Regions from separate parts of the Gordonia sp. p3-SID1431 genome, predicted to be linked through region 2. Evidence: riboswitches for the same ligand, from Rfam matches in the RefSeq annotation. Region 2 holds a riboswitch; each other region holds the start of a gene.
What was found. A riboswitch is a leader RNA that binds a small molecule or an ion and turns the genes downstream of it on or off. The one in region 2 is predicted to bind thiamine pyrophosphate.
Positions count from the first base shown of each region.

Region 1: it holds a riboswitch for thiamine pyrophosphate, as region 2 does, so the genes downstream of both, M4D77_RS18690 (TenA family protein) here and thiO (glycine oxidase ThiO) in region 2, are expected to answer to the same signal.
Region 3: it holds a riboswitch for thiamine pyrophosphate, as region 2 does, so the genes downstream of both, thiC (phosphomethylpyrimidine synthase ThiC) here and thiO (glycine oxidase ThiO) in region 2, are expected to answer to the same signal.

Region 1 is NZ_JAMBDT010000088.1:11,392-17,782, reverse strand. It holds gene htpX (zinc metalloprotease HtpX) at 1-809, opposite strand, end outside; gene M4D77_RS18710 (YajQ family cyclic di-GMP-binding protein) at 976-1,467, opposite strand; gene M4D77_RS18705 (ABC transporter ATP-binding protein) at 1,519-2,346, opposite strand; gene M4D77_RS18700 (ABC transporter permease) at 2,339-3,133, opposite strand; gene M4D77_RS18695 (ABC transporter substrate-binding protein) at 3,108-4,133, opposite strand; gene M4D77_RS18690 (TenA family protein) at 4,130-4,840, opposite strand; TPP riboswitch at 4,828-4,923, opposite strand; tRNA gene M4D77_RS18685 (tRNA-Tyr) at 5,079-5,159, shown strand; tRNA gene M4D77_RS18680 (tRNA-Thr) at 5,277-5,349, shown strand; tRNA gene M4D77_RS18675 (tRNA-Met) at 5,371-5,444, shown strand; gene rpmG (50S ribosomal protein L33) at 5,538-5,705, shown strand; gene M4D77_RS18665 (fused (3R)-hydroxyacyl-ACP dehydratase subunits HadA/HadB) at 5,800-6,391, shown strand, end outside.
Region 2 is NZ_JAMBDT010000036.1:20,234-26,624, reverse strand. It holds gene M4D77_RS11350 (glutamate ABC transporter substrate-binding protein) at 1-691, opposite strand, end outside; gene M4D77_RS11345 (hypothetical protein) at 688-2,139, opposite strand; gene M4D77_RS11340 (NUDIX hydrolase) at 2,489-2,971, shown strand; gene M4D77_RS11335 (hypothetical protein) at 2,976-3,359, opposite strand; gene thiE (thiamine phosphate synthase) at 3,676-4,386, opposite strand; TPP riboswitch at 4,435-4,544, shown strand; gene thiO (glycine oxidase ThiO) at 4,541-5,605, shown strand; gene thiS (sulfur carrier protein ThiS) at 5,602-5,814, shown strand; gene M4D77_RS11315 (thiazole synthase) at 5,873-6,391, shown strand, end outside.
Region 3 is NZ_JAMBDT010000001.1:158,489-164,879, forward strand. It holds gene M4D77_RS00835 (LLM class flavin-dependent oxidoreductase) at 1-693, opposite strand, end outside; gene M4D77_RS00840 (SHOCT domain-containing protein) at 888-1,277, shown strand; gene thiD (bifunctional hydroxymethylpyrimidine kinase/phosphomethylpyrimidine kinase) at 1,366-2,286, opposite strand; gene thiC (phosphomethylpyrimidine synthase ThiC) at 2,286-3,974, opposite strand; TPP riboswitch at 3,982-4,071, opposite strand; gene M4D77_RS00855 (GNAT family N-acetyltransferase) at 4,291-4,638, shown strand; gene M4D77_RS00860 ((2,3-dihydroxybenzoyl)adenylate synthase) at 4,804-6,391, opposite strand, start outside.

The sequences.
Region 1 (6,391 bases), on a different contig from region 2:
GTCGGCGGGTGGGTGGCGAACATCTTGGCCATCCGGTCGGTCGCGCGGAACGGGCTCTCGATCATCATGTGCGACTGGGCCGCGATGTCGGGCTGCGGCGGCAGCGGCGCGGCCTGCACCCCGCCGGAGATCTTCGCCAGCGCTGATGCGAGTGCGAGCGGATCCCCGGTGAGTTCGGCCCCGGACTGGTCGGCCTGGAACTCGCGTGAGCGGGAGACGGCCAGCTTCACCAGGGTGGCCGCGATCGGTCCCAGCAGCGCGATGAGCAGCATCGCCAGCGGGTTCGGCGCGTTGTCCCGCCCGCCGAACGCGCCCATGAACATCGCGAAGTTGGCCAGGCCGCTGATCACCGCCGCCATCGCGCCGGCGATCGAGCTGATGAGGATGTCGCGGTTGTACACGTGGGACAGCTCGTGGCCCAGCACGGCGCGCAGCTCGCGCTCGTCGAGCAGGTGCAGGATGCCGGTGGTGCAACACACCGCGGCGTTCTTCGGGTTGCGGCCGGTCGCAAACGCGTTGGGCGACTCGGTGGGGGAGATGTAGAGGGCGGGCATCGGCTGGTGTGCCGTGGTCGCCAGCTCACGCACGATCCGGTACATGACCGGTGCCTGCAGTTCGGTGACCGGTTGCGCGTGCATCGCCTTCAGCGACATCTTGGCGCTGTTGAAGTAGACGTAGGCGTTCATGCCGACGGCGACGATCACCGATCCCCACAGGATCAGCGGGCTCTGGAACAGTGCGCCGATGCCGACGATGATCGCCGACATCAGACCCAGCAGAGCCGCCGTCTTCAATCCGTTGAAATGCATCGGGTCCTCGTCTGTCCGGCGCCGCGGGTCTCGGGCTCCGCGGGCGGCCCGGGCGAACCCGGTGCCGGCCGCGGAGTGCAGGCGCCTCATCCGGTCAAACGACGCAGCGCCCGTCTGGGTTTCCGACGGTCGGGGTTCGGTGCCGCCGACCCACCGACCGGGCGGGTCAGCGGTAGTTGACGAACTGCAGGGCGATGCCGAAGTCCTCGCCCTTGAGCAGCGAGATGACGGCCTGCAGGTCGTCGCGCTTCTTGCTCGACACGCGCAGTTCGTCACCCTGGATCTGCGCCTTGACGCCCTTCGGCCCCTCGTCGCGGATCTTCTTGGAGATCTTCTTGGCGTGCTCGGAGTCGATGCCCTGCACCAGCGAGCCGGTGATCTTGAAGGTCTTGCCCGAGCCGACGACCTCGCCGGCGTCGAAGGCCTTCAGCGAGATGTCGCGTCGGATCAACTTCTCCTTGAACACCTCGAGGCCCGCCTGCGCGCGCTCCTCGGCGTCCGAGGTGATCACGATGTTCTCCTCGCCGGACCACTCGATGCCGGTGTTGGTGCCGCGGAAGTCGTACCGCTGCGACAACTCCTTGGCAGCCTGGTTCAGGGCGTTGTCGACCTCTTGCCGGTCGACCTTGCTCACCACGTCGAACGATGAATCAGCCATGTCCGACAGGGTATGTCATGGCGATCAGCGCAAGTGGGCGGCCGCGGGGGTCTACCGGGACGTCCGACGCTGTGCCTGCTCGGCGAGGGCACGACGTGACTCGTCGTGGAGCACCTCGAGCAGTTCTCGCTCGAGGGCGACGAACTCGGGAGCGGTGAGCCCCGCCGGATCGCGCGGGCGCGGGAGGTCGACACGCACCTCGTGGACCACGGTGGCCGGGCGGGCGGACAGCACGATCACGCGGTCCGAGAGGTGGACGGCCTCGCGGACGTCGTGGGTGATCATCAGCACCGTCCACCGATAGCGCTGCCACACCGACTGCAACCACGTCTGCATCTCGGTCCGGGTGAGTGAGTCGAGGGCGCCGAACGGCTCATCGAGCAGCACCAGGTCGCGATTCGAGACGACGGTGCGCAGGAGTGCGGCGCGCTGTCGCATCCCGCCGGACAGCTGGAACGGGCGGGCGTCTTCGAATCCGGCGAGTCCGAAGGCGGGGAAGAGGTCCGCGGCCCGGCGTCGGGCCTCGTTCGTCGGCACGCCCTGCACCTGGAGCCCGAGGATGGTGTTGTCCAGCACGGTGCGCCACGGGAACAGCAGGTCCTTCTGCGGCATGTACGCGCAGTGTCCGGCGACGGCGGGTTCGGAGCCGACGGACGCGCTGCCGGAATCGGGGACGTCGAGTCCGGCCAGCAGGCCGAAGACGGTGCTCTTGCCGCATCCGCTGGGCCCGATGACGGAGACGAACTCGCCGGGCTCGGCGGTGAACGACACCCCGTCGAGGACCTCCAGGGGCGGTTGTCCGCGGCCGGGTCGCGGATAGGACTTGGTGAGCCGGTCGACCACGAGCCGGTGGTCTGGGACGAGCCGGTGGTCAGTCATGGTGGTTCCGGTCCTCGGCGCGGGCCCAGGGCGCGACGACCCGCTCGACGGCGAAGGTGAGCAGGTACAGCGTGACGCTCAGGAGCGCGGTCACCAGCACTGCCGCGAGCACCAGGTCGGTGCGGAACGAGTTCTTCTGCAGGCTCATGTAGATGCCGAGCCCCTGGGTGGCGCCGACGTACTCGGCGAACACGGCGCCCACCACCGCATAGGTGATGCCGATCCGCAGCGCGGTGAAGAACCTCGGTAGCGCGGACGGGAGCCGCACGTACCGGAAGACCTGGCGGCGGGTGGCCCCCATGCTGCGCATCAGCGCGCCGGCCTCGCGGTCGGTGGCGGCGAATCCCTCGATCAGGCCGATCGCCACCGGAAAGAACGTGACCAGGGCGATGACCAGCACCTTCGGGAGTAGGCCGAAGCCGAACCAGATGATCATCAGCGGTGCGATCGCGATGATCGGCAGGGTCTGGGAGGCGACGAACAACGGCACGAACGCCCGTCGCAGCGCCGGCGAGAAGTCGACGACGATGGCCAGCAGCCAGGCCAGGACCATTGAGACCGTGAACCCGATCAGGGTCACCTGCAGCGTCGCCGCGGCGTGCACCCCGATCTCCGCGCGGTGCGACCAACCCTGCGCGACGACGCGCGACGGCGACGGCAGCACCTGCGGCCGGATCCCGCTGACGTCGACGTAGACCTGCCAGACCGCCACCAGGACGACCACCGCGACGAGCGCGGGCGCGATGCGACGCAGGCCGGTGCTACCGAGGGGTGTCGAGGTAGTCATTGGTGAAGTACGTCGACCAGTCCGGCTCGGTCGTGAGCGGCGCCCCGTCCGGGCCGGTCAGCAGACCACTGCGGTACAGGAACCCGGAGTTCCCGGCCCACTGTTCGAGCGTCTGTCGCCCGACCCGGCCGTCGGCGTCCTTCATGTACTGACCGGCGAGCATGCGCTGGCTCTCGAACACCAACTGCTCGTCGTTGAACGCACCGGGGTTGGCGGCGAGGAGGTCGCGGGCCGCCGCGTCCGGGTCGTCGGCCGCCGCCTGGTAACCGCGCTGCAGCGCCGTCACGAAGGCCGCCGCGCGGTCCGGGTTGTCCGCCAGCCAGTCCTCGTTGGCGTCGACGACGATCGCGTATGCCTCCGGGAATCCGAAGTCGGTGTAGTGGAAGTACCTCATCGGGGTTCCGCGATGCTCGGCCTCGATGCCCTCCCACGCGAGATAGGAGACGGTGAAGTCGGCCTGACCGGAGTAGACCGCCTCGTATGCCGAGGTTCCGAGGGTCACCGAGGTGAACTCGCCGGTGCCGCCGTCGTTTCGGATCACCTGCTCGAGGGTCTTCTCCTCGCCCGGGTCGCCGAAACCGGCGTATGTCTTCCCGTCGAGGTCCTTCGGGCTCGTGATGTCGCGGCGATCGGCGCGGACACCGATGCCGGTGGCCCACTTCTGCAGCGGCGCGAACACGGAGATGGTCTGCGCGCCCGATGCCCGCGAGAAGGTCGACGAGTTGTGGGTGCTGATCCCGAACTCGGCGTTGCCCGCGTCCACGATGGTGTCCACGGCGGTGTTGTTGTACGGCAGGATCTCGACGTCGAGTCCGGCCTCCTCGAACCAGCCGCGCTGCTGCGCCACGAACAAGCCCGTGTGGTTGGTGTTCGGGGACCAGTCGAGCGCGAATCGGATGCTGCCGTCCGAACCGGCGCCCGAACCGCACGCGGTGATCGCCGACGACGCGACGACCGCGGCGGCGAGCACGGTGAGGAGGCGGCGCGCGCGGGCGCTCATGCGGCGGGCCACGGTTGCGGGTTCAGCGCGGTGTCCCAGAACAGAAGCTCGAACCGGGTGGCGACGGTGAACGCCGTGGCCATCGCGGCCCGCTCCCGCTCGCCGGCGTGCGCCGCGGCCTCGTCCACGAGTTCCCTTGCCCGCGAGGCGGATTCCTGGAATTCCGGGGCGTCGTAGGTGGTCACCCACTGCGCGTAGGGGTGGTTCGGGTCGGCGGCGAGCACCTGGGCGGCACTCGCGGCCAGGGCCCGGCCGACTTCCGCGTAGATCCAGAAGCAGGGCAGGGCCGCGGCCGCGCCGACCGCATACGACTCGGTCGCGGCGACGGCCGTCAGGTAGGACACGTACCCCAGGCACGCCGGCGACGGCTCGGGTTCGCCCTCACGCGGCGGCAGTTGGCCGCCGTTGAGCAGGTCGCCGTGGAGCGCCGACTCGACGGTGGCCGCGGTGGCCGACGAGTTCGCCCAGAACCCCGCGGTCTGCGGGTCGGGGGACTTCGACGCCAGGATGGCGAGGGCCTTCGCGTACCCGGCGAGGTACAGCGAGTCCTGCTCCATGTAGGTGCGGAACACCTCGAGTGGCAGCGTCCCGTCGCCGAGCCGCCGCAGGAACTCGAGGTCGTCGATCGCCGTCCGCAACCCCTTCGTCTCCTCCCAGAGGTGGTCGGAGAATCGGCCGGAGACCGGCACGTGCGCATGCACAGACATGACATCCCTTCGTCAGCATTACCTGGACAGGTTCTCGGGTCTCATCTCAGCCCCCGCGTCGCGGAGCACCCCGTGTCAGAACGCAGCCACAGTAGCAGGAGTGGGGGTCGCGGTGGGACGCCTGTGCCACGACCATGTCCCGGCCTGTTGACCAGCCGGTTTGCGCGTTGATGCGGTGTTCGTTGTATTCTTCACGGCGTTGTTCGTACGGCCGTCACGGTGGCCGGAAGAGCGGCACGGCAGGTTGCCCGAGCGGCCAAAGGGAGCGGATTGTAAATCCGTCGCGCAAGCTACATAGGTTCGAATCCTATACCTGCCACGGCGTGGTCCAATCTCGCGAAACTGCTCTACAGACGGTCTCCGACCAGCGATTTGTCTAGCGCAGACGCGAGTGTGTAACCTCGTTAAGGCTCTCGGGCGCAACCGCCCGGGGCACGCCCCCTTAGCTCAGTCGGCAGAGCGTTTCCATGGTAAGGAAAAGGTCGACGGTTCGATTCCGTCAGGGGGCTCGCTGGACGAGAAGTCCGCGGGGCGGTGTAGCTCAGCTGGTTAGAGCGCACGACTCATAATCGTGAGGTCGAGGGATCGAGTCCCTCCACCGCTACACATCGGGTCCGACCGGAACCGAGCGCAAGGGTCGCAAGCCCTGAGGGAACTTCCGAACCCGACCACGTACCACCCGAAAGAAGGCAATCAAGTGGCCTCCTCAACAGATGTTCGCCCCAAGATCACCTTGGCCTGCGAGGTGTGCAAGCACCGTAACTACATCACGAAGAAGAACCGCCGCAACGATCCCGATCGCCTCGAGATCAAGAAGTTCTGCCCGAACTGCGGCAAGCATCAGGGGCACAAGGAATCGCGCTGACGCCGTCGTCGGCCGTTTCGAAGTACCACCAGCAACGGGCTGCCTCTCGATGAGGCAGCCCGTCTTGCTGTGTCGGCCGAAGGAGTAGAGCTCAATGTCACAGGTAAGCGGAGCCGAGATCCAGGATCGTCCGGACGAGGCGTCGAGCGGTGGTGCGAAGCCGACCCCCGACGAGATCGCCGCCCACACGCAGAGCCTCGTCGGCTTCCACTACACGGTCGACGACTATTACGAGATCGGCCGCGAGGAGATCCGTAAGCACGCGATGGCGGTGCAGGATGCGCACCCGACCCACTGGAGCGAGGAGGGCGCCCGGGCCTTCGGCCACGACCGCCTGATCGCCGCGCCCACCTACGTGTCGGTGCTCGGGATCATCGCCCAGCGCAAGCTCTTCGAAGACGTCGTCACCGGCTACGACATGTGGCAGATCATGCAGACCGACCAGCGGCTGGTCTACCACCAGCCGATGAAGGTCGGGGACCGCCTGATCTGCGACGTCTCGCTCGAGTCGTTCCGGCATGTGAGCAGTCCCGAGATGATCGACCTGATGGTCACCAAGAACGTCATCTGGAACCAGCACGACGAGCCGGTCATGACCACGTGGACCTCCCTGGCGGCGCGTCCCGGTATGGACGTCGACCCCGAACTCGAGGCGTCCCTCGACCACGTGATGATCAAGGTCGACG
Region 2 (6,391 bases):
TGACGATCTTGGCTCGGGGCTGGATGGCCTGGATACGACCGATCGAGGTGGTCCCGCGCGCGGCGCAGACCCGCTTGTCGGCGAGCTGCGCCGGACCGGTCACGTTGGAGTTCCGGAACGACAGGATGCGCTGGGACGCGACGTAATAGGGAGCCGAGAAACTGATGTCGCGCAACCGGTCGCAGGTGATGCTCATCGTCTTGATCACCAGATCGACCGTCATGTCCCGCAGGGCGTCGATCCGCTGCGCCGAGCTCAACACCTGGAACTCGACGCGGCGGTCGTCGCCGAAGATGGCGCCGGCGATCTCGTGCGCGATGTCGACGTCGAAGCCCTGGATGTCGCCGGTGATCGGATCGCGGAAGCTGAACAGGTTGGACCCGATGTCGAGCCCGACGATGAGCCGGCCCCGCTCGAGGATGCCGGCCATCGTCGAATTGATCGGCATCTGAGCAGGCGGCGGCATCTGGGCGGGCGGCCGCAGGGTCAGGGTCGCGTTGCAGGCCTCGGAACTCGGCGGCGGTTCGACGGGCACGTCGAACTGGACGCCGGGCAGCATCGGTTGCCCGGCGGTCGCCGTCGGTGGGGGTGAGTCAGGTGCGGGGAAACGCACGCAGCTGGTGGCGACGAGGCCGGTGAGCGCGAGCAGGACCACGACGGTCAGCAGGCGGCGAGGCGAGGGGACGGTCATCGGTACTCCCGGATGCGCGGGATGAGACCGCCCACGACCGCGACGCCGGCGAAGACGGTGAGCAGCAGGATGCCGGTGCCGGTGAACCCGAGGACCCGTTGCGCGGTGTTGATGTCGTCCCGGAAGGAGTTCCGGGCAGTCGTGATCGCATCGACCAGCGCGGTGTCCACCGCGGTGTAGGCGCGGGCCGAACTGTCCGGTCCGTCGCCGACGGTGTGCAGGCGCGCGAGACCGAAGTTGCCGGTCTGGATGTAGCGGCGGACCGCGGCGTCGGTGCGGCGCCACTCGGTCAGCGCCGCCGTGACCGTGTCCAGTTGTTCGCCGGTGACCGCGCTGTCGCCGTCTTCGGTGCCCTCGCGGACGTCGTCGACGATGTTGCCGATCTCGCTGGTCGCCGCGGAGAAGCTGCGCTCGAGACCGCCCTGATCACCGCGGCGGATGAGCGAGAGCGTCTCGGCCGACCGCGCCTGCTGGGTGAGGATCCGGGCGGCGGTCAGGTCGCGGAGCGGGTCGGCGCCCTCGGTGCGGGCATCGCTGGTGGCGGCCACCGACATCAGACCGGAGGCGAGCAACCACAGGGTCCCGACGCTGAGGGCGAAGATGGCCGCCACGATGCCGATGTTGAACCGCCGCCGGGTCCGCCGCGCCAGGTAGCGCGACGTCAGGACAAGCGCGGCGAGCAGGAACAGGAGCGGCGCATACACGGTCCAGGGTGGACGGGTGAGGGTCTGCTGGGGGTCGGCGATGGCCATCGATCGCCGTTCGTAGAGGCGCTGGGCGGCCGGGAGGATCTGGTCCTGCATCATCGACGACGCCTGGCCGAGATACGCCGATCCCACCGGGTTGCCGAGCCGGTTGTTCGTCCGCGCCGTCTCGATGAGTCCGCTGTAGACCGGGATCGAGGTGGACAGGGTCTCGAGATCGGCGCTGACCGCCTGCTCGGCTCGGTCCGACACCATGCCGGAACCGGGTTCGCTGGAGGTACCGGTGGCCAGGATCAGCGACGACGACGCCGTCGCCAGCGCGTCGGAGTAGCGCTGCCGCAGATCGGGGGTCTCCAGTCCGCCGGAGATGAAGGCCGCGTTCGCCGACGCATCGGCGATCGACAGCGAGCTGTAGAGAACCTGCGCGGCCTCGGCGAGCGGTTCGGTCCGATCGATGAGGCGCTGCAGAGTCTGGGTGCGGTCTTCCAGGACCGTTGATGCGTACAGGCCGGTGCTCAGACAGCCGAGCGCCAGGATTCCGCAGATGATGATCAGCTTGCCCGGGGTCGTGACGGCGAAGTGGCGCAGGGTCTGGAACGGGGACTGGGCGCGTTCCCGGGCGGTGGCGACGAGTTCGCGTCGGTCGGCGAGCACCTGGCGGATCGGGGGTGAGGCCTGCGCCGGACGGATCGTGCGACCGCCACGCGTCAGCGCCGTCCGCACGGAGGACGCGTCGCCGGTCACCTACCTGATCCCTTCTCGAACGCTGGATCGTCTCCGGTGCGGTCCTACGGTCACCGGTTCCCCGTTCCGGATTCGCGTGACCGGGCGATCAACGTCAGGGGTTGTGTCATCTGGGTCATCGTTCACCGGGTCGTGCGTGTTTCACCCTATGTCATCGTGCCGGGTTCCTCCCGAGTCGACCGGCGCCGCGCCGCCGACCTCGGCGGTTCGCGCGTGCCGGGTGCTCGCCGACGGCACCTCGTGGTTCCGAGCCGCGATGAGAGGGCTTCGCGGTCTCCCTGGCAGGTGTTGCGCATCTCACTTACGGTGGAGGCACCCGGTCGGGGCGACCGGGTTGCGAGGAGGCGTGGTGCGCGGCGACGGCGACGGCTGGGTGATCGATCCCGATGGTTCTCGATATTGGGGTATCCACGGTGCGGCAGGCCTCCTGCTGCGCGCGCCGCTGCCGGACGGATCGACCGGGGTGCTTCTCCAACACCGCGCCGCGTGGTCGCATCAGGGCGGCACGTGGGCGCTGCCCGGCGGGGCCCGCGACTCGCACGAGGGTGCCATCGACACCGCGATCCGCGAGGCCGAGGAAGAAGCCGGGATCACCGCCGACGATCTGCGCGTCGTCGCAGCGGTCGTCACCCTCGAGGCGCCCGGCGGATGGACCTACACGACGGTCATCGCCGAGACGGACTCGCCGGTCCGCACGGTCGCCAACTTCGAATCCACGGAACTGCGATGGGTCGACGAGAAGCGCGTCGATCAACTACCGCTGCACCCCGCGTTCGGACTCGCGTGGCCCGTCCTCCGCGACCGGATCGCGATGTTGGATCCCCAGAGCTGAGCCCTCACACCCCGGCGCGGTCGGACTCGAGCAGTCGGTTCGCGCCGGCGACCAGCGCGTGGACGTTCGCCTCGTCGCTGCTCGCGCCCTCACCGACGGCCCAGGCCTGCCGGCCGTCGTGCTCGCACAGCAGGAACGTCGTGACCAGGCCGTCGACGACCCGCTGGTGCAATCGGACGATCTGAACCGGGGCGCCGACGTCGTAGAGGATCGAGGTCATCGCACCGACGGGGCCGGCGGCGACGGCGCTGCGGGACATGATGCGGTCGGCGATCGCGAGCGTCGCGCGGCACTCGACCAGGTCGCCCGAGCACGGGACGGCAGAGAAGGAGCCCAGCCGGATCGTGCCGCCACGGGAGTACTCGTCAGTGAATTGCTGCCAGGTCATCCCGGCGGCCTCCTCGTGCATCCCGGGGGGAAGCGGGCGGCCGAAACGTGCGGCGACGTGGTCGCCGCCGTGCCGGTCGTCGCGCTCGGTCCACGAACAGGATCGACGAGGTAGATGAAGAGGGTGCATCTCGAAAACCGATTTCGGTCGAAGAACGGATGACCGACTGGAGAGCGCAACCGACCCGCAGCGGGGGGTCGGTCAGATTCAGACCCCGCTGCGGCGGGTTACGAGAACGCTCGTGATGCACAACATGATCGGTCCACCATAGACCCGCGACACCGACCGGGCAAACGTGTTTCCGCGAGGCGAACCGCTAGAGCATCCCGGCGAGCTCGGTGGCTGCGGCGGTCGGGTCGGCGGCCGCGGTGATGGCCCGCACGACGACGATGCGCCGCGCCCCGAGCGCGGTGACCTCCCCGACGCGGCCGGCGTCGATACCGCCGATGGCGAACCACGGCTTGGCTGATTGTGTTGCGGCCGTTGAGGACACGAGGTCGAGGCCGGCTGCGGCGCGGCCCGGTTTGGTGGGGGTGGTCCAGCACGGACCGACGCAGAAGTAGTCGACGTCGTCGTCGGCGATCGCGGCGGCAGCCTGCTCGGGGTCGTGGGTCGAGGCGCCGATGACGACGTCCGGTCCGACGATCCGGCGGGCCGCCGACGGCGACAGGTCGCCCTGTCCGACGTGCAGGACATCGGCCCCGGAAAGCGCCGCGACGTCGGCGCGGTCGTTGACCGCCAGCAGGGCACCGTGCGCGTCGGCGACCGTCCGCATGCCCGCGAGGATCTCGAGTTCCTCGCCCGCCTCCAGGGTCCCGAACTCGCGCTCACCCGGCGAGTTCTTGTCGCGCAGCTGCACGATGTCGACGCCGCCCGCGAGCGCCGCGTCGACGAAGTCGAGCAGATCACCGCGTTCGCGCCGGGCGTCGGTGCACAGGTACAGGCGGGCCGTGGAGAGCCGCCGGCGACGGTCCGTCGCGGAGCCGGGGTCCGTCGACGCGGAGCTGGTGCGGTTCGGGGTCGTCACGCCGACCAGGCTAACCGGACCCCCGACGCCCCGGCGTAGGGTGGATCGCACGAACACACGGGAGTCCGGATCGGCCGGGCTGAGAGTGCGGACAGATTCCGCTGACCGTCGAACCTGATCCGGGTCATTCCGGCGAAGGGAGGTGATTCCCAGCGTGGACTCCCCACCGCAGCGCCCTGCCCACCGCGCCCTGACGGTCGTCGGGGGCGGTGTCATCGGGCTGACCTGTGCGCTCACCGCGGCCGACGCCGGATGGCGGGTTCGCGTCCTCGACGCCGGCACCGACGAGCGCGCGTCCTGGGTCGCCGGCGGCATGCTCGGTTCACTCGGCGAGGGTCATCCCGGCGAGGACGCGTCCCTGGCCCTCTCGGTCGAATCGGTCCGGCTGTGGCCGGCGCTCGTGAAGCGGCTCGACGACCCGGGTGTCGTCACCGCCACCGACTCGCTGTTCGTCGCGGCCTCGGCCACCGACATCGAGTACCTGCGGCATCTCGCCGATTTCGTCTGGGCCGGGCAGCCCGCCACCGATGCCGCGCTGCAGTCGGTGACCGGCCGCGACATCCGGACCCTGGAACCGTCGCTGAGCTCTCGACTGGTCGGTGGCTACCGCGCGGTCGGCGAGTGGTCCGTCGACAACCGGCGGCTGCTCGAGGCGTTGCGCGCCGCCGCGACGTCGGCGGGTGCCGAGTTGGTCTCCGCGCGCGTCGAATCCCTGGCCGATCTCGACGACCTCGGTTCCGACACCCAGATCCTGCTCGCCGCCGGACTCGGCACCGCGGCCCTCTGGCCGGACGTGGACCTGCATGCGGCGAAGGGGGAGATCCTCCGCCTGCGCCGCACGCGCTGGTCGGTGCCGCCGCCCGGCCACGTCGTCCGGGCACGCCTCCACGGGCGGGCCGTGTACCTGGTGCCGCGCGAGGACGGAGTCGTCGTCGGCGCCACCCAGTACGAGGCCGAGGGGACGGCCGACCGCGCGCCGCAAGCCGGTGGGGTCGCGGATCTGCTCGCCGACGCGATCGAGGTCTTCCCCGGGCTGCGGACCTACGAACTGACCGAAGCGGGGGCCGGTCTGCGGCCGTGCACCGCGGACGGATTGCCGATCGTCACCCGTGTGGACACACGAACGGTCGTGGCGACCGGGCACGGGCGCAACGGGATCGTCCTCGCCCCGGGCACCGCCGCCCGCGTGCTGTCGATTCTGGAAGGAGCAGAGGAATGAGCATCAGCGCGAACATCACCGTCAACGGCAAGAGCGTCGACGTCGGCGCCGACACGTCGGTGCGCGACGTCGTCATGGGGCTGGGGTTGCCGGACCGGGGGATAGCGGTCGCGGTGGACGGCGCGGTCGTCCCGCGCGGCCGCTGGGACCGGCACACGATGACCGACGGTGCCGTCGTCGAGATCGTCACGGCGGTGCAGGGTGGCTGAGCTCGCCGATCTGAAGCCCGACGCCTCGCGGGCCGAGCAGAAGTCCGGCGACGAGACGATCCCGGATGCGGACCATCTGCGCATCGCCGGTCGCGACTTCTCGTCGCGACTCATCACCGGTACCGGCGGCGCGTCGAATCTCGCGACCCTGGAACGGGCGCTGGTCGCGTCGCGGACCGAGTTGACCACCGTCGCGGTTCGGCGCGTCGACGCGGCCTCGGGCACCGGGGTCTTCGATCTGCTGCGCCGGCTCGACATCGCCGTTCTGCCCAACACCGCGGGCTGTCACACCACCGCCGAGGCGGTCCTGACCGCCCAGCTGGCGCGCGAGGCGTTCGAGACCGACTGGGTGAAGCTCGAGGTGGTCGCCGACGAACGCACCCTGATGCCCGACGCCATCGAGCTCGTCGACGCCGCGGCCGCGCTGGTGGCCGACGGTTTCGTCGTGCTGGCCTACACGAACGACGATCCGGTCCTGGCCGCGCGACTCGCCGATCTCGGGGTGGCGGCGGTGATGCCCCTCGGGTCGCCCATCGGGACCGGACTCGGAATCCTCAACCCGCACAACATCGAGATG
Region 3 (6,391 bases), on a different contig from region 2:
CATCTCGCGCAGGGCGCGGTGATAGAGATCGACGTACGGCTTGAAGCGCAGTGGGTCGCCGCCGATGATCGCGAGCATGAGCGGCAGGCCGTACGACGCGGCACGTACCACCGACTCCGGGCTGCCGCCGACCGCGATCCACGTCGGCAGGGGCGGGTTCTCGAGTTCGGGGTAGACCGTCTGGGACTGCAGAGGACTGCGCGTGGAACCCGACCAGGAGACCGGTCGGCCGGTGCGCAGTTCGGCGAACAGGGCCAGCTTGTCGCTGAACAGTTCCTCGTAATCGGAGAGGTCGAAACCGAACAGCGGAAACGACTCGGTGAACGACCCGCGCCCGAGGATCACCTCGGCACGACCCGACGACAACGCATCGACTGTCGAGAACCGCTGGAACACGCGGATCGGATCATCGGAACTCAGGACGGTGACGGCCGAACCGAGACGCATCCGGGTGGTGCGCGCCGCGATGGCGCCGAGTACGACCTCGGGTGCCGACACCGCGTAGTCGTCCCGGTGATGCTCACCGACACCGAGGAAGTCGACGCCGACCGTGTCGGCGAGGATGGCCTGCTCGAGCAGATCGCGCAGGGTCTGCGACCCCGAGCGCAATGTGCCGTCGGGTTCGGCGGTGATGTCCCCGAACGTGTCGAGACCGAGCTCGACCTTCTCGATACCTACCGGGTGAGATTCCATGTCGCCCTTCGCGAAGTTGTGATCGTGAGGGGCGAAATCGGAGGAATTGCGCCCGCAATGGTCTTTTCACACGATTTCACGAACATCTTTCCAGTTCGTCACGGTGTCGAGGTCGGTGCTGTGTAATGCTTCATAACGGTTCATGTGCTCGGCTCTGAACTCGCCGATTTCTTCTAGACAAGGGAGACACTCCGATGTGGGATTCATTCTGGGACTTCATCTGGTACACGATCGTCATCTTCGCGTTCGTGGCCTACCTGATCGTCCTGTGGCACATCATCAGCGACCTGTTCCGGGACAAGGCCGCGTCGGGCTGGCAGAAGGCGGCCTGGATTGTCTTCTTGATCTTCCTCCCGTACCTCACCGCCATCGTGTACCTGCTCGCCAAGGGCAAGGGGATGGCCGAGCGTCAGCGTGAGGCCTACAGCGAGGCCAAGCAGGCGTCCGACGAGTACATCCGGTCCGTCGCAGGCACCTCGCCGACCCAGCAGATCGCCGACGCGAAGAACCTGCTCGACTCGGGCGCGATCACACCTCAGGAGTTCGAGCACTTGAAGAGCAAGGCCCTCAGCGGAACCGCCTGACGGTCCCTCGACACAGACAACGCTCCCCGATGGCGCCGGTCGCCGTCGGGGAGCGTTGTCTGTTCTCCGGTTCGGGACCGGCGTCGCGTCAGTCCGCCGACCCGGCGCCCACACGCCACAGCGGATTGACCGGACCGTGGCCGGCGCCCAGTGGATACGCAGCGGCCAGGCAGCGGGTCACCCAGTCCTTGCCGAAGCCGACCGCCGCGGGAACGTCGTGCCCGTGGGCCAGCGCGCATGCGATCGCGGCGGCGAGGGTGTCGCCGGCGCCGTGGTCATGCGGGGTGTCGATGCGTTCGTGGCTGAGCTCGATGAACTGGTCGCCGTCGTAGAGCAGATCGGGGGAGTGGTCCGAGCTTCGCAGGTGCCCGCCTTTCACCAGCGCCCAGCGCGGCCCGAGATCGAGCAGCGCCCTGGCCGCGTCGCGTTGCGACGCGGTATCGGTGACCTCGATCCCGGTGATCAGGCGAACCTCGTCCAGGTTCGGGGTCACCACCGTCGCGAGGGGAAACAGGCTGTGCCGCAGGGTGTCGAGTGCCGAGTCGGCGAGCAGCTGGTTGCCGTGCATCGACGCGCACACCGGATCGACCACCAGCGGAACGGATGTGTCCCGGCCGATACCGCTCGTGCGGCACTGCTCGACGATGGCCTCGATGATGGGCGCCGACGCGAGCATCCCGGTCTTCGCCGCGGCCACACCGATGTCACCGGACACGGAGTCGATCTGCGCCGCCACGGTCTGCGGTGAGATCTCCTCGAACCCGCTCACGCCCACCGAGTTCTGGACCGTCACCGCGGTCACCGCGACACACCCGTGCACCCCGAGCAGGGCGAAGGTGCGCATGTCTGCCTGTATTCCCGCGCCCCCGCCGGAGTCCGAACCAGCGATGGTCAGGACCCGTACCGGGGCCGTTCCGGGCGGTGACAGCGGGAGTCCCGTGTAGGCCTGTTCGTCGACCGTGCGCTGATTCGCGTCGACTGTGCGTCGTCGTGCGTCGTCTGTGCGCATCAGGCGCCGCCGGTCGTCTGGAGCGGGAGGTACACGCGGTTACCGGCCTCGGCGAACTCGGCCGACTTCGCGGCCATGCCCTCGGCGATAGTCCGGTCGATGTCGTCCGCGGTGACGAGACCGTGCTCCTCGGCGTAGGCGCGGACGTCCGCCGAGATCCGCATCGAGCAGAACTTGGGTCCGCACATCGAGCAGAAGTGGGCGGTCTTCGCGGGCTCGGCGGGTAGCGTCTCGTCGTGGTATGCGCGCGCGGTGTCGGGGTCGAGGGCGAGATTGAACTGGTCGGTCCAGCGGAACTCGAAGCGCGCCTTGCTCAGTGCGTCGTCGCGTTCCTGTGCCCGCGGGTGGCCTTTGGCCAGGTCGGCCGAGTGCGCCGCGATCTTGTACGTGATCACGCCGACCTTGACGTCGTCGCGGTCCGGAAGTCCTAGATGCTCTTTCGGAGTCACGTAGCACAGCATCGCGGTGCCGGCCTGAGCGATCATCGCCGCGCCGATGGCCGAGGTGATGTGGTCGTAGGCCGGCGCGATGTCGGTGGCGAGCGGACCCAGGGTGTAGAAGGGGGCCTCCTCGCACAGCTCCTCCTCCAGGCGCACGTTCTCGGCGATCTTGTGCATCGGGACGTGCCCGGGGCCTTCGATCATGACCTGCACACCATGCGATTTGGCGATCGCGGTCAGCTCGCCGAGAGTGCGGAGTTCGGCGAACTGGGCCTCGTCGTTCGCGTCGGCGATCGATCCGGGGCGCAAGCCGTCGCCGAGGGAGAACGTGATGTCGTAGCGGCGGAAGATCTCGCACAACTCGTCGAAGTGCGTGTACAGGAACGACTCCCGGTGGTGCGCGAGACACCAGGCCGCCATGATCGAACCGCCGCGCGAGACGATGCCCGTCACCCGCTTCGCGGTCAGCGGAACGTAGCGCAGCAGGACACCGGCATGGACGGTCATATAATCGACGCCCTGCTCCGCCTGCTCGATGACTGTGTCGCGATACAGTTCCCAGGTCAGCGAGGCGGGATCGCCGTTGACCTTCTCCAGCGCCTGGTAGATCGGAACCGTCCCCACGGGGACCGGCGAGTTACGCATGATCCACTCGCGGGTGGTGTGGATGTCGGCGCCGGTCGAGAGATCCATGATCGTGTCGGCGCCCCAGCGGGTGGCCCACACCATCTTCTCGACCTCGTCGGAGATCGAGCTGCGCACCGCCGAATTACCGATGTTCGCATTGACTTTCACCGCGAAGTTCTTGCCTATGATCATCGGTTCGGACTCGGGGTGGCGGTGGTTGGCCGGGATGACCGCGCGGCCGATGGCGACCTCCGACCGGACCCGTTCGGCGTCGACGCCCTCCCGGGCGGCGATGAACCGCATCTCGTCGGTGATGATGCCGGCACGCGCCCAGGCCAGCTGGGTGCTCGCGCCGTCGATCGGGTCGGGCCGATGCCAGCTGTCGCGGGTGGGGGTGAGGCCCTTCTCGACGTCGATGTGCGCCGCCGTATCGGTGTAGGGGCCGGAGGTGTCGTAGACGTCGAGGTGTTCGCCGTTGGTGAGCTGGATTCGACGCTGCGGCACACGCAGGTCGTCGACGGCGAGGTAGTGCTTGGCGCTGCCCTCGATCGGGCCGAGGGTCAGGAACCCGGAATCGGCGGGTGCGCTGCTGTTGCGGGTGGTGGATACACGTGTGCCCATGGCTGGTCTCCCTACGCCGGCATTACCCGGACAGGTTCGAGCGGTCGGCGACCGCCCGTCGCCATCTCAGCCCTCGGTCATCGTGAGAGCCCCCGCGGTGTGTAGTTGTCGTGCGTCCGCCACCCTACATCGCATCGTCCGGTCGGGTCGTGCGGGTGGGGAAGACCGTATCGATTTGCGACGATCACACGATCGGGGTCGGCAGTTACGGTTCCGTAAGGTACCGTGTGACCCGGATCACAGGGGTGGCGCTGTCGCGTGTGGCAGGTACGCGCCGGTGATCCGATGTCCGCGATCACGAGGTGAGGAGGGTCGGGTGCTACGCAAGCATCGTCAGCGACCACCACAGTCGGCAAAGTCCATCCTGCAACAGATCTCGCAGGTGGTACACAATCCCGACCGCGACCGATTCGAACTCTGGGTCGCCGGCGACCTGGTCGGCGTGCTCGGTTATTCGACCGAGTCGGCGGACGGTCAGACCACCATCACCGTGCTGCACACCGTGCTCTACGACGAATACAGCGGACACGGACTCGCCACGCGACTCACCCGTAGCGCCGTGCAATACACCCGCGAACAGGGTGCCCGCCTCCGGCCGGTGTGCACGTTCACCAAGCGCTACCTCGACAGCCATCCCGGGATCGTGCCGCTCGCGCCGGTGTGATCCGAAGGTAAGCCTCGGCGGCTCCAGAACATTCCTCGCCGGACCCTTCGAGGCTCGTCGCTATCGCTCCTCGCACCTCAGGGAGCAGGGGTTATGCGCTTCTTTCGGATTAGAGGGAGCGGTGGTCGCGCTCGCGCCGGTGTGAGGAACGGGCTCCGACTCGGCTCAGCCCGCCGACGGCTCCGACAGCAATGTCTCGCGGAGCACCTTTTTGTCGATCTTGCCTACTGCGGTGACCGGCAGTGTCTGCACGACGCGGACCACGTCGGGCAGTTTGAAGGACGCGAGACCGCGTTCGGCGAGGAACGTACGGATCGTCGCCAGCTCGAGCGGTCGGGCCGGGGGGTGTTCGTGCGAGAGCACGACTGCCGCACAGATCTTCTCACCGAGCGCATCGTCGGGCAGCCCGACCACCGCGACCTGCCGGACCGAATCGTGGGCGAGGAGGTTCTCCTCGACGTCGTCGGCGGCGACGTTCTCCCCGGCGCGCACGATGGTGTCCTTGATGCGGCCGGTCACGGCCAGGTGCCCCGACGGCAGCCGGGTGACCTTGTCCCCGGACCGGTAAAACCCGTCCGGTGTGAAGGACTTCTCGTTGTGGGCAGCGGCGCGGTAGTAACCGCGGATCGTGTACGGGCCGCGTACCAGCAATTCACCTTCTGTGCCGTCGGGGACGTCGGCGCCGTCCTCGTCGACCACCCGCACCTCGTCGAGCTCCGACATCGGCGCCCCCTGCACCTGCTGGACCAGGTCGCGTGGGTCGTCGGTCCGGGTGTAGCAGATCAGCCCCTCGGCCATGCCGAAGACCTGCTGGACGACGGGGCCGAGGGCCGCGTCGAGGGCGACGGCGTCGGACTGGGCCAGTTTGGCGCCGCCCACCTGCAGCAGGCGCAGGGAGCTGATGTCCGCCGGCTCCCACTCGGTCGCCGCGCACCAGAGTTGCGCGAGCGCGGGGACGAGCGCGGTCACCGTGACGCGGTGCCGCTCGATGAGGTCGAAAGTGTTGTCCGGGCTGGGGTTGTCGGCGAAGACGACGTGGCCGCCCGCACCGAAGACGCCCAGTATTCCCGGGCAGCACAGCGGAAAGTTGTGCGCGGCCGGCAGGGCGACGAGGTAGGTGTCGTCGGCGGTGAGGCCGGCGACGTCCGCGGACAGCCGGGCGTTGAGGTCGTAGTCGTCGTGCGTGCGCGCGATGAGTTTCGGCAGTCCGGTGGTGCCCCCCGACACGAGGAACAGGGCGGGTAGCCCGGCGTCGGGGGCAGCCGGGAGCTCGACCGAGGCGGGATCGGCGTCGGGGAGCGGTGTGAATCGACCCGGTTCGCCGGAGATGAAGACCTGCGCGACGTCGGGCACCCGTGACTGCAGCTCGGTCGCGAGCTCGCGGTAGTCGAACCCCCGGCGGCCGTCCTCACCGATGTAGGCGACCGCGCCGGCACCGGCTGCGAGATGGGCGATCTCGGTGATCCGGTGCGCGGGCAGCGTCATCACCGGAACGACACCCGCGCGTAGGAGGCCGTACAGGGTGACCGCGAAGTCGAGGGAGTTGTTCAGCTGCAACACGACCCGTTGCGTCGGCCGCAGTCCGGCCGCGACGAAACCGGCGGCACGACGGAGGGTGGCGTCGCGGAACTCGGTATAGGTGAGCGTGCGCGGCCCGTCGGTGGAGGCGTCGGTCAGCGCAGGGGAGTCGGGAGTTCGCTCGGCGGCCAGATCGAGGCCGGCGAACAACGGGCGGTCGAGGAAGACGCCGGCG